3 regions of the Pseudoalteromonas sp. SCSIO 43088 genome follow, and region 3 is predicted to be linked to each of the others. Evidence: predicted binding sites of a transcription regulator. Region 3 holds the regulator's gene; each other region holds the start of a gene.

Region 1 (4,703 bases), 1.2 Mb from region 3:
TCGCTTTATGATGAATTCGGGGACTATAGAAGAGGTAATTATCGTTGCAGTAGGATATCAAAAAGGTGTATCAGGGCTTGATAGCCGTATTTATGACTATACGCCATTTGAAGATAAAAATTGGCAGCGTAAAACTGGCGGAGCAAGTCAGTATCTAAACTACCTAAAACATACTGTATTGCCTTATATTGAGGCCGACTTCAGAACAACCCAAAAAAGTACGTTAGTCGGTAACTCACTTGGCGGTTTATTTGCGGCTTATACCTTATTCACTGAGCCTTCGCTTTTTTCAAATTATATTATCGGCAGTCCTTCAGTGTGGTTTAAAGAAAACTCAATATTAGCTATGGCTGTAAAACCAGCTGCCAACACAACAAAAGTTTACATCGCAGTGGGAGAACTTGAAGAAAGCGAAGGTGAAAAAATGGTGTCGGGCGCAAGGCAATTAGCAGCTAAAATTAATAAACATAGCGGCGCGCTGGTTACAACAAATTTATTTGTTATCCCTCAGGCACGCCATGCAACTGCATTCCCAACAACGATTACCCAAGCCTTAGACTGGATTTACCAGGTTAATGGTAATTAAAGAGCGTGACACTTTTTATATTTTTTGCCGCTCCCACAAGGGCACTCGTCGTTACGGCCAATTTTAATATCTGCAACTGGCGTTATATCACCATCTAAGTAACGCCATAGGCCATCTTCTTTAATAAAACGCGACTTTTCGTGTAACTCACAATACAAGTTTTGGTAAAAGTAATTAGCTTTAAATTCGACAAAACCTTCTTGATCATTATGTTCAGTATCTAAAACACTTAGCTTGGTAAAACGGCAGCTATTAGCAAAATCTTTAATTTCGCGAACAGGGTTAGCGGCTTGCTGGCTTTGTGCATAGGTACTGAATACATATTTCGCATCTTTCAGCGCGTATGCACTAAAACGAGAACGCATAAGTTGCTCTGGCGTATCAGCTTGGCTTGCACCTGTATGAAAAGGTTGGCAGCAAAGCTCGTAAGTCGATTCGCTGCCACAAGGACAAAGGGAGTGTGTGAGTGATGTCATAACAACTTACCTAAAACTATAAATTGTTTAATTGAGCGCTTTTTGTAAAACAATAAAACTTAGCAGATGCCTGCTCAAGGTTTAAGTTCATCGAATCAAGTTGATGATTGTTAACAATATCTGTCCATGTGATCACAGCAGCAAAATTACCGTTATGTAATGCTGAACTAAGAACATACTCAAGATTAACTAAATGTTTTTGTCTGATCACAAGAAGTTTGCTGGTATCAATCGAACACGAATCTAGTAAGGCTTTACTAGGAACATGATCAGGAGCAATTAATAGTGTCCATGCATTTTGGCTATTGTAATGATGCAATACTTTTAATAGCTCAAAGGTTGCTGATATTTCGTCTTCAATTTGAATTAAATTAACAGACGCTTTGTCGTTATCTTGTTGGTAGCTTTTAACTGTTCTTAAGGTAATTGGCTGTAACATAACTTTCACTCACTGGTTGTTTATACAGTATGTGTATACAGTAGTTTATACAGTGTTTTTGCGCAAGTACTTTTTTGCTATTTTTTAACCAATTATTCAGTTTTATTTTAGTTAATATTATTTAATTGTTATTAAACAGTTGCTTATGGTTTCATTTTGAAGGTTGGAAAAGGTGAAAAATTTACCATTAAATCCACACAGTATTTTATACAGTACTGTATAAACTGTTAAATTTTGATTCTATACAGGTGTTTTGCATAAAAAAGCCGGCATAATACCGGCTCTTTATCTTTGCAATTTTGCTATTTATCTAAGTAGGTATTTAAGAACTCAAGGTATGCATTTGAGGCTTTTATGCGGTTTTCTTTTTTAGTAAAACCATGGCCTTCATCATCGAATAATACATATTCAACAGGCACGCCATTTGCCTTTACAGCGGCAACAAGTTCATCGCTTTCAACTTGTAAAACGCGTGGGTCGTTAGCACCTTGGATCACCATTAATGGCTTGGTGATGTTTTTAGCATGAAATAGTGGCGAAATGGCACGGTGACGTTCACCGTCTGTCGCTGGGTCGCCCATTTCATCATACAGTGCCTTTTTAAAGCTTTCCCACCATGGTGGAATTGAGTTTAAGGTTCTAACCCAGTTTGTTACACCAAATATATTAATGCCTACTTTGAACTCTTCTGGTTCAAAGGCAAGTGCTGCGGCGGTCATAAAGCCACCATAGCTGCCCCCCATGATGCCAATTTTATCAGCATCAACCCAATCTAGGCTTTGCAGGTGTTTTTTACCGTAAACAATATCTTGTAAATCGTCAGTGCCGTGTTTTTTATCATCTAAATGGAAGAAGGTTTTACCATAGCCTGAGCTGCCACGGTTATTTACTGCAAAAATGGCATAACCATGATTGACTAGATGCTGCTGCATTGCACTATATCCTGTGCGACTTTGGCCGCCAGGACCGCCGTGCACCCAAACTAAAGCTGGTACTTTGTTGTTACTATTAGCTTGCTTAGGCTTATATAAAACCCCAGGGATCTCTAAACCATCAAAGCTTTTAAAGCGCACAATTGTGCTTTCAACCAAGTCATTTTGATCAATGGCATCACTTAATGTGTTGGTTAATTGTTTAGCTTTTGATTCACCGAGTTGCCACACAAATAGGTTACTTGGCGAGGTATCTGAATTTAAATAAAACGCCATGGTCTTTTCATCAGCTGAAAAGTTCACACCACGTAAGTTACCAGCAGGCAGCGATGGCATGGCAATACCTTTACCTGTGGTGGTATCAATTATCGACACTTTAGTGCTTGCGTCAGCATTAACACCGCTTACTTGATAACGGCCAGATTTAGAGAAGTAAATAAAACTCACATCCCACTCATCTTTGAGGGCAGGGCTGTGCTCGCCGGTCGTTAAGTCATAGCGCCACACCTCTGCAAATTCACCTTTGGCATCGGTTGAGTAATATAATGATTTACTGTCTCTTGAGAAGGTTTCTGGGCCATACTTAGCGTCATCGTCATGACGGGTAATGAGCTCTGGTTTCAGTGTTTTCTTACGCGTATCGAGAATAAATACATCGCTGTCTTTGTTCGAATTGTTTTTCGATAAAGCAATAAAGCGGCCGTCAGGGCTGATTGCGCCGACATCTAGCCCCATAGTATTTTGATAAACAGGCGTTACTTCATAGCTGTTAGCATCAACACGATATAGGTCCATAAACTTAGCATCACGCTGATTGCTGGTTATAAAAAAGTGTTTACCGTCTTCTGTGAAGCCTGCAAATCCTGCACGGGTTTCTTCACCTGGCGTAAGATCTTTAACTGTGCCATCTGTTTCGCGAACGTAGATGTGATAACGCTCGTTACCACCAGAGTCTTTAGTAAATAGTACGCGCTCATCTTTAGGAAAATAAGCCACAGCATAAGTACTGTCTTCAAAGTCTGTTAAGCGGGTTTTTTGGGCGGTTTTTATATCTACTTCATAAAGGCTATAAATGCCGCTTTCGTCACTGCTAACGAGTATTTTGTCGCCTTTCGGTGAAAAGCTGCTGCCCATAATTGAGGTTGTATCAAAAAAGGTTTCAGCGTCGTACTGTTTAACAGTTTGGCTTTGTTGCACGCTTTCGGTGCTACTTGTTGATGGGGTTGATTGAGAACATCCTGCAAGCGCAAGGCTAAGCGCGCATGCAACGGCAGCTAGTTGAAAACTCGGTTTCATTGTAATTATTCCTTGTTAATTTTTCGTTATCAAGTGTTGCCTGTTCATAATCTAAACGCAAGTTTTACCCGTTCGATATTTGTTACAAATCATGTAAATAAATAGGGACATGAGTGTGCTACTATTTTTTCATTATTAAAGGAATAAACATGATTGAAATTAATAACCTCAATAAGCGCTTTGCTTCAGCCTACGTTTTTAAAAACTACAGTAAGCTATTACAAAGTAAACGAGTTTGTTTACAGGCAGCGAATGGCAAAGGAAAAACAACATTACTGATGATGCTAGCAGGCCTTGAAAAGCCACAATCAGGGCAGGTTCTATATAATAATGAAGCATTAAAATCGCCGCAAAGTGATGTTTCAATTGCTAGCGATCGTATTGCTCTGCCAGATTTTTTAACTGCGCGGCAAATTATTGAACTTAGTTGCAAGGCGTTAAAGAAGGATATGCCAGAGCAACTCATTACTGGATTTAACTTTACAGAGCACCTTAATACTCGTTTTAGTGCTTTGTCGAGTGGCAATCAAAAGAAGTGCCAGCTTATAACTGCTTTTTTAAAGCAAGCTCCATTTTTGCTATTAGATGAACCAAGTGCTGCGCTTGATCAAATAAGTATAAAATTTTTGCTGACCTTACTTGATGGCTACTTTGATGATAAACCTAATGGGCAAATCATCATTACAAGCCACGAACCTGAGGTGTTTGTACAGCATGGTTTTGAGTGTGCATCACTATGATAAATTCCCTTGCTAGTTACTTTTCATTCCTTTCTTTTCGATACCTAGCATACACGACCATTCTCAAAAGCATGCTATCTCAGTTAAAGAGTTTTAGCTTGCTGCTCGCGCTGGTTCTGGGCCCAGCTTTCCTTGGAATGGTTTTATTGTTGTTTTTAGGGCTTGGAAAAATAGTCGATAGCCATGCAGCACCTGCTTACGGTGCAAAATTAGCAGTGGTTTATCTTTTACTTG
Region 2 (4,703 bases), 530 kb from region 3:
GGCCTGTATCCCTTGTCAGGTATGGGATTGCGCGAGTTGATTTATATCGAGACGCCAAACAGTGATTGTTACGGCAGTTTTACGTTTGGCGTTTCGATCCAAAAGCCAAACGGATAGTGGTTTTGGCTTTTGGGGTTAATTGGATGGGGAAATTGGTTTGGTAGAAATCGTCAATGAACAATGGAAAGCAGAGGTATCAGATTTACTTCAGCAAGAAACGGACAGGCTAAAAGCACTGGCACGAGCTGAAGTTGATGACTTTTGGGTTACCCATTACAAGGTTCGCGAGAATGCGCCCTTTAAAGACTGGGGGCTGCTTGGTGTCCGTATCAGAGACTTTAAGTATGGCTTTGGCATAGAGTGGTATATCAACAGCTTTCACGGTCAACGAGGCAAGCGTGTAGTCTTTAGTAAAGGGCTGCGTATTTCAAAGACGAAGCTGAGATACGCATTTTTGGACTGCCAAGGTTTGGCCAAAGAATGGGAGCTAGCGCTGGCCATGGAGAAAGAAGAATTCTTCAGTGATATTCGACGCCAGGTTGATAAGCTCAACATGCTGCGTCGCAGAGTGAATGCCTATTGAGTTAACTGCGCTACTTCACTCGCGGCAACTGGTCCCAGCGTGTTGTGTAGGCGGGAGACAAATGCTCTCGCTTCATCGACCAATCTTCCTTCGTACCTTGTCCAGCAAAGAAAACCTTTCCGGCACCACTTTGGTTAATGGTGTCCAATACAGACATTAACTGTTGGCTATTAGAGCGGGTCGATACGTCATCGAATAGTCCTGGTTGAAACATGCCTGGATCGTAAAAGTCAGACAGCATGACGCCCGCTTTGGCATAACGAAAACCATCCTTCCATATCCGCTTGAGTAAGTGATTGGCCAGTTCGATAAAATCTCGTGTATCGTAACTGGGGATCAGCAACTCGCCCGATGCAGAGTTGCTGTATTGCGGTTCGTTGTCCTTAAAGGGGCTGGTACGTATGAACACGGTCAGCACTTTGGCTTGCTGCTGTTCTTTGCGAAGCTTCTCAGTGGCGCGGGTAGCGTATTCGCATACAGCTTCACGTAACAATTCAAAGTGCGTTACTTTTACGCCAAATGAACGGCTACAGACGATTTGTTTCTTAGTTGGCGGGATCTCTTCAAGCTCAATGCACGACTCGCCATTGAGCTCTCTGACGGTTCTCTCTAAAACCACCGAAAACTGGTCTCTGATGGCTCTAGGAGAGGCATTGGCTAGGTCTAAGGCTGTGGTGATACCCAACGCATTTAAACGCTTAGAAAGCCGTCTACCAACTCCCCAAACATCATCAACCGGAACTAATGCGAGTAATCGACGTTGCCGATCTGGATTGGTCAGGTCTACAACGCCCTGAGTGGCTGGATACTTTTTGGCGGCATGGTTTGCCAGTTTGGCGAGTGTTTTAGTCGGTGCAATGCCTACACAGACGGTGATCCCAATCCAGTTACCTATCCGCTCTCGCACTTGTTGTCCGAACTCGACAAGGGATATGGCAGACTCAATACCGGTTAAGTCCAAAAACGCTTCGTCAATGGAGTAAACCTCTACTCGTGGCGCCATCTCTTCCAAAGTGCGCATCACTCGACTGCTTAAATCTGCATACAGCGCATAGTTGGACGAAAAAGCCAAAATGCCATGACGCTGTATTTCAGCTTTGATCTGAAAGGCGGGTACGCCCATTTTAATACCGAGTGACTTGGCTTCACGCGAGCGTGCAACCACACAGCCGTCATTGTTGGACAGCACCACAACTGGCGTATCTTTTAAATCAGGACGAAACAGCTTCTCACAACTGGCGTAAAAATTGTTGCAGTCCACCAAGGCAAATACAGGCATGGGATAGTCACGACTTGCGGCGCATGTTTCGCACTACATTGGTGACCACACCAAATATCTCTAACTCAGTCCCTTCAGGAATATGGATGGGCTCATACGCCTGGTTTCTTGGGATCAGCTTGACGCACGGCCTGAGTTGAAGCTCCTTTACCGTGAGTTCACCATGGATACCCGCGATGACAATGTCACCGTGTTCGGCTTGAACAGAGCGATCAACCACCAAAATATCATCTGGGTGAATCCCGGCATCAATCATTGAATCACCTTCAACACGTACAAAGAACGTTGCAGCCGGTCGCTTGATGCACAGCTCGTTGAGGTCGAGCGTTTGCTCAACATAATCCTGCGCTGGTGAGGGAAAACCAGCAGAAACACGTTCCATGAACAATGGAATACGAAGGCGCTTGGCTTTGATGAAGGCAAGTGCGCCGCTACGGCCTATCAGCGAGACACTCATGACGAACCTCGAAAAAATAGAATTAACACTGTTTGTTTATACAGTATCTAATGCTATGCTGATTTCTACAAGTAAAATTGTAGGTAAAACGTAGTTGTTCGAGTAAGACGTTGTGTCGTGGGTGATTTCTTTTTTGTGTTGAAAAGCTTGATGTGGGGGATCGCTCGCCCTAGTCAAAGCCTGCAAGGCTTGGACAATACTGCTTCTGCCTACTGCTCTTGTTTCTGTTACTGATCCTGTTACTGCTACTGGTTAACGCATGGGTCGAGTAACCGTCAGATAAGGCTTGTTGAACCCTTCGCAAAGGGTTTCAAAACAGTTAGTAAAATTCTGCTTCGTATTGAATTTACAGGCTTAAAGCGAAGTCAGAAGCATCATTAAAATGCTCAGTCGAACTCGGTTCAAGCCTTTTGCAACCGTTTGAAAAGGGGTTGACTAAGCCATACGTTAAGGGTATCGGTAAGGGTTACCTAAAGGGTTTAGCTAAGACTTTGACTTTCTGAAAGGCTTAGCCAAAGCCTTCATACATGGGCTCACCCAGTAGAAAGATTAAAAAAACGCTGAGGTATCCAAGGTGCATTTTGTACAACCTGTGGCACAGTGAAATCACCTAAAGCGAACAATAGAATTGAAGAGGAACCATCAATGACAAGAGCCCCTGCGCTATTTCCGCTAGAGCGCCTCGCGGATATCCCTGACAGACCAGAAGATTTTAGATTGCTGGAGCGTATTCCATTAACGCGTGAGCCGCAGTCCTGGCCACTTGAACTCTCTCCTGTGGTCGGTGATGAACAGCCAATGGTGCTGCTCGATACAGAGACAACCGGACTGTCTGCCGATGACGAGTCCATTATTGAGCTTGGTATGGTTAAGGTGCTTTACAGCCCCTCGGCTAAGCGGATTGTGTCGATTGTTGATGTGATCAGCTTGTATGAAGATCCCGGCAAGCCAATCCCCGAGCTGATTACCGAGTTAACCGGTATCACCGATGATATGGTGCAAGGCCAGCACATTGATGATTCACTGGTAGCGAGTTGGTTATCCGATGATCCGCTGGTGGTTGCACACAATGCACAGTTTGATCGTCCTTTCTTTGAAAAGCGGTTTGCTGCATTAGGACATCTGTCTTGGGCCTGTTCAGCCAGTGGCATAGATTGGAAGGCGCTGGGTTTTGAAAGTCGAAAACTTGAGTACCTGCTGCTTCGCTTAGGTTGGTTCTATGAAGGACACCGAGCTGCAACCGATTGTTTGGCGATGGCCTGGTTGTTCCATTTGTTGTCCGAGTCCGTTGCAAACTTATTGTCAGAAGCAGACAGGCGTACTGTGCTAGTTCGTGCGTTTGGTGCGTCGTTTGATGTAAAGGACTATCTAAAAGAGCGTGGTTACCGCTGGCATGACGGTGTTAAAGGTGCCAACAAGCATTGGTGGCGCGAAATCAGCGAAGACGAGCTGCCGCAGGAACAAACTTACCTGGATGATTTGTACCATCGTGGCTCAGAACATGCTCACTATGACTACAAAGATGCCCGCAATCGATTTAAAGCTTTGTCATAGCCTCTTGCATATTTGAAAACCTCTGGAAAATGGAAAGTGAACTCATGGTTTAACCAACAAGAGGAATCTTTCCATGTACCAAGACACCTACATTGAATACTGGGGCGAAATCTTCATCTCTGCCCGCATCATTGAATTTGGCATCACATTCGAGCGCTTTCTTAAAGATCCATGGAAGCACTTGATGTCCTGTGGCCAAGAGTCTGCTCCAGACGCGATTGCTGAATTCACGGCTAAATAATAGTGGGGTCACTATCATAGAGAACATTGACGACCGTCTAGATGTCAATGTTCTGTGTTTTGGTGAAGAGTTTGTTGGTTTCTGATTTGATCATGTAGAAGGCTTAAAGGATAAGCTTCATAATCGTGTTGAAAGAATAGAATATTTTGATAAATATATTGTGAGCCCAATTAGTGCCCATCTAATAGTCAGTTTAATGGCAAGTTTAAAGCGTGCGATAGGTGATTTTATTGCTGAAATCATGACTGCACAGCCGAAGCAGGATCATAGAGGGCGCAGTCCATATTGCGTTGCTGACAATTTTTACGATGATGGATCTCTAGCTGATTTTATTAACACTTTAGGAAGACAGCTGAACTTGGAGGTTTATAGTGAGGTTTGTGAACCACGAAATATGCCACATGGCAGGTCTCTAGTTATTCATCTGTCGGACACTTCAATCGTAAAAATAATCTTAGATCAGGGCATGGGTTATTGGACGAGTCGAAGGGCATATTCACGTGAGCGTTTCGATTTTTCTGATGTGAACTATGAAGCGACAGAAGCCTGCAAATGGAACTTTACTGTAAAATCAGCTGATCATGACAGT
Region 3 (4,703 bases):
TACTTAAACAGGCGTTTATTCATTATTACCCCGTTATTATTGTTATGTGGGCGCTATTTTAGGTTGTTTAGCTAGATTGCCAATGCGGCATAATGTCGCATTAACTGTATTCTAGATTTGGTATATATACAAAACTGAGTTAAAGTTTCAGTCGATATCAATAGAGGGTAAAAACGAGAGTATGTCGGAAATTCAATTTTTAAATGTAGATCTGGAGCTTGAGTCAAAGCACGATATAAGTGCGCTTGTTGCTGATTTGAAGAAAAACGCCATGGTTTTACATTATGACCAAGATGAATACCGCCAACTAGCACGTATTGAAGCAACCGCAGATATCAGCTCTCCAGATAAAGCAATTAACCAGCTTTGCGAGCTTATTGAGTCTTGCTCGCGCAATGCATTAAAACAGTGGTTATCGTGCTCAAAGCGTACATTTGATATAGGCTTTGAATCAGGTAATTCGCCTAAATGCTTTAACCAACCCCTGCATGCCGATACCTTGTTACGTATCTCTGCAATTGGCGCAGGGATTGAAATTACTATTTATCCTGTTGAAAAATAGCCAGAATTTATCGCTCTACAACAGCTGCGGTCATTCTTGATACGCAGCAAAGCTCTCCTGCGGCATTGGTAATTTTTATATCCCAAACAGAAGTTCGCTTACCTAAATGCAGCGGTCTCGCAGTTGCTGTTAACGTTCCTTTGCGTGACGCTTTCATGTGGTTGGCATTAATCTCTTGGCCAACAGCATAAAACTTATTGAAATCAACCACGAAATTGGCTGCATAGCTTGCCACTGTCTCTGCTAATACAACGTTTGCTCCGCCATGGACCATGCCCATAGGGTTATGATGCTCAGGAATAGCAGGCATGGTTGCCATTAAATAATCATCGCCAATTTCAGTTACCTCAATGCCCATAGTTTTCATTAAAGTGCCTTGACCGGTAATCCCTTGTTCCAGCTCTTTGCAAAGCTCTAACGTGATTGGTTGGTGCCAAATACTCATTGTGTTTCCTTAGCCTGCTAATTAAAGCTAATACCTTATGGCATCTTTCGGTGTGGTTCAATGTTAGTTTTGTAGCAATATGATGGGGTTAATTTAAATTTGCGATTTTCAAATAACTGTATATACTCACAGTTAAATGTACTGTATGGAAAACCAGTTGTATGCGCCCATTAACTAAACGCCAATCGCAAATTTTAGAACTAATTAAAGTCTTTATTAAAGATACAGGCATGCCACCTACGCGTGCTGAAATAGCTCAAACATTGGGTTTTAAAAGTGCCAACGCTGCTGAAGAACACCTAAAAGCACTGGCAAAAAAAGGCATGATCAAAATGAAGCCTGGGGCGAGTCGCGGTATTCAGTTAATTGAAGAAGATGAGCCAGAGCAACTAGGCTTACCTTTAATTGGCCGTGTTGCAGCCGGTGAACCTATTTTGGCGCAAGAGCATGTTGAAAGTCACTGCCAAGTTGATCCTTCATTATTTAAACCTGCTGCCGATTTCTTACTGCGTGTAAATGGTATGAGTATGAAAGACATTGGTATTATGGATGGCGATTTGCTTGCAGTACATAGAACACAAGTTGCTGAAAACGGGCAAGTAGTTGTAGCTCGAGTCGATGAAGATGTAACAGTTAAGCGTCTAGAAAAAGCGGGTCGCAAAGTACTTTTACACGCTGAGAACGAAGAGTTTTCGCCTATTGAGGTTGACCTTGAGCATGAGTCGTTCAACATCGAGGGGTTAGCGGTAGGTGTTATTCGTAACGCTGACTGGATGTAAACGTTCCCAATTTGGTGCATTAAATTGACTCAATTTGGTGCGCCACTGAAATTTTACTACTTAATTAGGATTTGTGAATCCTTACTCTTCATTTAAAGCCTTATATAGCGCAGTTTTCCTCTCTTTTTATATTTCGTTCTTACTCCTAAACATTAAATAAAGCGCTGATTATAGTTGTTATTTCTGCACCAAAATAAACATTTATTATCATTAAAACTTGCTTATTGGTCATTTTTTAACTAATTGGTTAATACACTGTATTAACACCTAATTAATAAAAAGACACAAAAATGTGCGAGGTGTTAGTCATGGGGTCGGTATCATAAGTGGGTCAAAATGATACGTAGTCGCTCTGAACAATAAGAAAAACGAATGGGCACCTTGTTGTATCGCCTTTTCGCTTTGCGTCTTGCAATAGCATCTAAAGGAGCCGTCACATGGGTAAACTGCGTTACGCCTTGTGGCTTATATTGTTTGCACTTCCTGAGCTTGCATTGGCAAATAGCCAATACAATATGCGTAAAGGGGTGACCGATATAAGTAATAATGTTTATGAGTTACACATGACGATATTTATTATCTGCTGTGTAATCGGCATCATCGTATTTGCGGTGATGTTTTGGGCTTTAATACACCACCGTAAATCCAAAGGGGCCAAGCCTGCCCAATTTCATGAAAGTACAAAAGTTGAAATACTTTGGACTGCCATTCCATTTGTCATCTTAATCGCCATGGCTGTGCCTGCCACAAAAACCTTAATTGCCATGGAAGATGCCTCTAAAGCCGATATCACCATTAAAGTGACTGGCTCACAATGGAAGTGGCATTACGAGTACATGGGCGAAGACATTGCTTATTACTCGATTCTATCTACACCTAAAGACCAAATAGACAACCAAGCAGAGAAAACTGAGCATTATTTGCTTGAAGTAGATAAACCGCTAGTACTTCCTATCAATAAAAAAGTTCGCTTTTTAATGACCTCAGACGATGTAATTCATTCATGGTGGGTGCCTGATTTTGCGGTTAAAAAGGATGCAAATCCTGGGTTTATCAATGAAGCGTGGACACGTATTAACGAGCCAGGAGTATACCGTGGTCAATGTGCTGAGTTATGCGGTAAAGATCATGGCTTTATGCCTGTTGTGGTGAAAGCCTTACCTGAAGATGAATTTGCTAATTGGCTTGCAGATGCCAAGCAAGAAAAAGCCAATGCGGCCGCAGCAGATGCTGCTTTGCTTGATCAAACATTACCGAAAGAAGAGCTTATGGTCTTAGGTGAACAAGTGTATATGGCAAGCTGTGCTGCATGTCACCAACCTACCGGTATGGGCTTACCAGGCGTTTTTCCAGCACTTAAAGGCAGCCCGATTGTATTAGGTGATGTAAAAGATCACATAGATATCGTATTACACGGTAAGCCTGGCACAGCAATGCAAGCGTTCGATAAACAGCTTTCAATTAAGCAACTTGCTGCGGTTATTACTTATAAGCGAAACGCGTGGGGTAATGATACCGGCGATGTTATCCAACCGAGTCAAATTCAAGCCGCGATTGATGCAGCAGCGGAGGCGAACTAATGAGTAATGTTATTAACGAGCAAGCAACAGGGCATGCGCATCACGACCATCATCATCCAGCTAAAGGTTTTAAGCGTTGGCTTTACACTACCAATCATAAAGACATTGGTAGTTTATACCTGATTTTTTCACTCACCATGTTTTTAATTGGTGGAGCGATGGCAATGGTGATCCGCGCTGAACTGTTTCAGCCTGGATTACAGTTAGTTGATCCGCACTTTTTTAACCAAATGACTACCGTACATGGTTTGATCATGGTGTTTGGTGCTGTTATGCCTGCATTTACTGGGCTTGCAAACTGGATGGTACCTATGATGATAGGCGCACCAGATATGGCCTTACCACGTATGAATAACTGGAGCTTTTGGATTTTGCCATTTGCATTTTTAATCCTATTGGCTTCGTTACTTATGCCTGGTGGTGGTCCTGCGTTTGGTTGGACTTTCTACGCACCACTATCAACAACTTACAGCAACGATAACACTGCACTTTTTGTGTTTGCCGTACATATCATGGGTATCAGCTCAATTATGGGTGCGATTAACGTTATCGTGACTATCGTCAACCTAAGAGCGCCAGGTATGACGTGGATGAAGCTGCCGCTATTTGTTTGGACATGGTTAATCACTGCATTCTTGTTAATTGCTGTTATGCCAGTTCTAGCAGGGGCGGTCACTATGGTGTTGACCGATAAATACTTTGCAACCAGCTTTTTTGATGCAGCCGGTGGGGGCGACCCTGTGATGTTCCAGCACATTTTCTGGTTCTTCGGTCACCCCGAAGTGTACATCATGATTTTGCCGGCCTTTGGCATTATATCGACTATCGTACCGACCTTCTCGCGCAAAAAGCTATTTGGCTATGCGTCTATGGTGTATGCAACTTCATCGATTGCGCTGCTAAGTTTTATCGTTTGGGCACATCATATGTTTACCACAGGGATGCCTGTGGCAGGCGAGTTGTTTTTCATGTACGCCACCATGCTTATCTCGGTACCAACGGGCGTTAAAGTGTTTAACTGGGTGGCCACCATGTGGCGAGGTTCGATTAGCTTCGAAATTCCGATGATGTTTGCAATCGCCTTTATTGTGTTATTCACCTTAGGTGGTTTCTCTGGCTTGATGCTTGCGATTACACCAGCAGATTTTCAGTATCACGATACCTATTTTGTGGTGGCTCACTTCCATTATGTGCTTGTGACGGGGGCTGTGTTCTCAATTATGGCGGGAGCCTATTATTGGCTACCGAAATGGACTGGCAACATGTACAACGAAACGCTGGCGAAATGGCATTTTTGGTTATCGCTAATCAGTGTCAACGTGTTGTTCTTCCCTATG

The links. The regulator LexA, encoded in region 3, represses DNA repair genes until DNA is damaged. The targets are predictions, from matches to a motif close to TACTGTATNNNNATACAGTA.
Region 1: a site for LexA is predicted at 1,525-1,544, ahead of J8Z28_RS10990 (SulA-like leucine-rich domain-containing protein). Genes of this name have one in related genera too.
Region 2: a site for LexA is predicted at 2,346-2,365, ahead of umuD (translesion error-prone DNA polymerase V autoproteolytic subunit). Genes of this name have one in related genera too.

The regions. Positions count from the first base shown of each region.
Region 1 is NZ_CP072675.1:2,378,647-2,383,349, reverse strand. Features, by position in the region: gene J8Z28_RS11000 (alpha/beta hydrolase) at 1-586, shown strand, start outside; gene J8Z28_RS10995 (YchJ family protein) at 583-1,062, opposite strand; gene J8Z28_RS10990 (SulA-like leucine-rich domain-containing protein) at 1,079-1,501, opposite strand; gene J8Z28_RS10985 (S9 family peptidase) at 1,804-3,729, opposite strand; gene J8Z28_RS10980 (ABC transporter ATP-binding protein) at 3,879-4,469, shown strand; gene J8Z28_RS10975 (DUF6136 family protein) at 4,466-4,703, shown strand, end outside.
Region 2 is NZ_CP072675.1:253,438-258,140, forward strand. Features, by position in the region: gene mobI (conjugative transfer protein MobI(A/C)) at 158-583, shown strand; gene umuC (translesion error-prone DNA polymerase V subunit UmuC) at 594-1,862, opposite strand; gene umuD (translesion error-prone DNA polymerase V autoproteolytic subunit) at 1,870-2,319, opposite strand; gene J8Z28_RS01255 (3'-5' exonuclease) at 2,965-3,873, shown strand; gene J8Z28_RS01260 (hypothetical protein) at 3,947-4,114, shown strand; partial or broken gene J8Z28_RS01265 (hypothetical protein) at 4,227-4,703, shown strand, end outside.
Region 3 is NZ_CP072675.1:3,618,545-3,623,247, reverse strand. Features, by position in the region: gene J8Z28_RS16705 (PepSY-associated transmembrane domain-containing protein) at 1-23, opposite strand, end outside; gene J8Z28_RS16700 (hypothetical protein) at 182-562, shown strand; gene J8Z28_RS16695 (PaaI family thioesterase) at 570-1,007, opposite strand; gene lexA (transcriptional repressor LexA) at 1,169-1,786, shown strand; gene coxB (cytochrome c oxidase subunit II) at 2,224-3,366, shown strand; gene ctaD (cytochrome c oxidase subunit I) at 3,366-4,703, shown strand, end outside.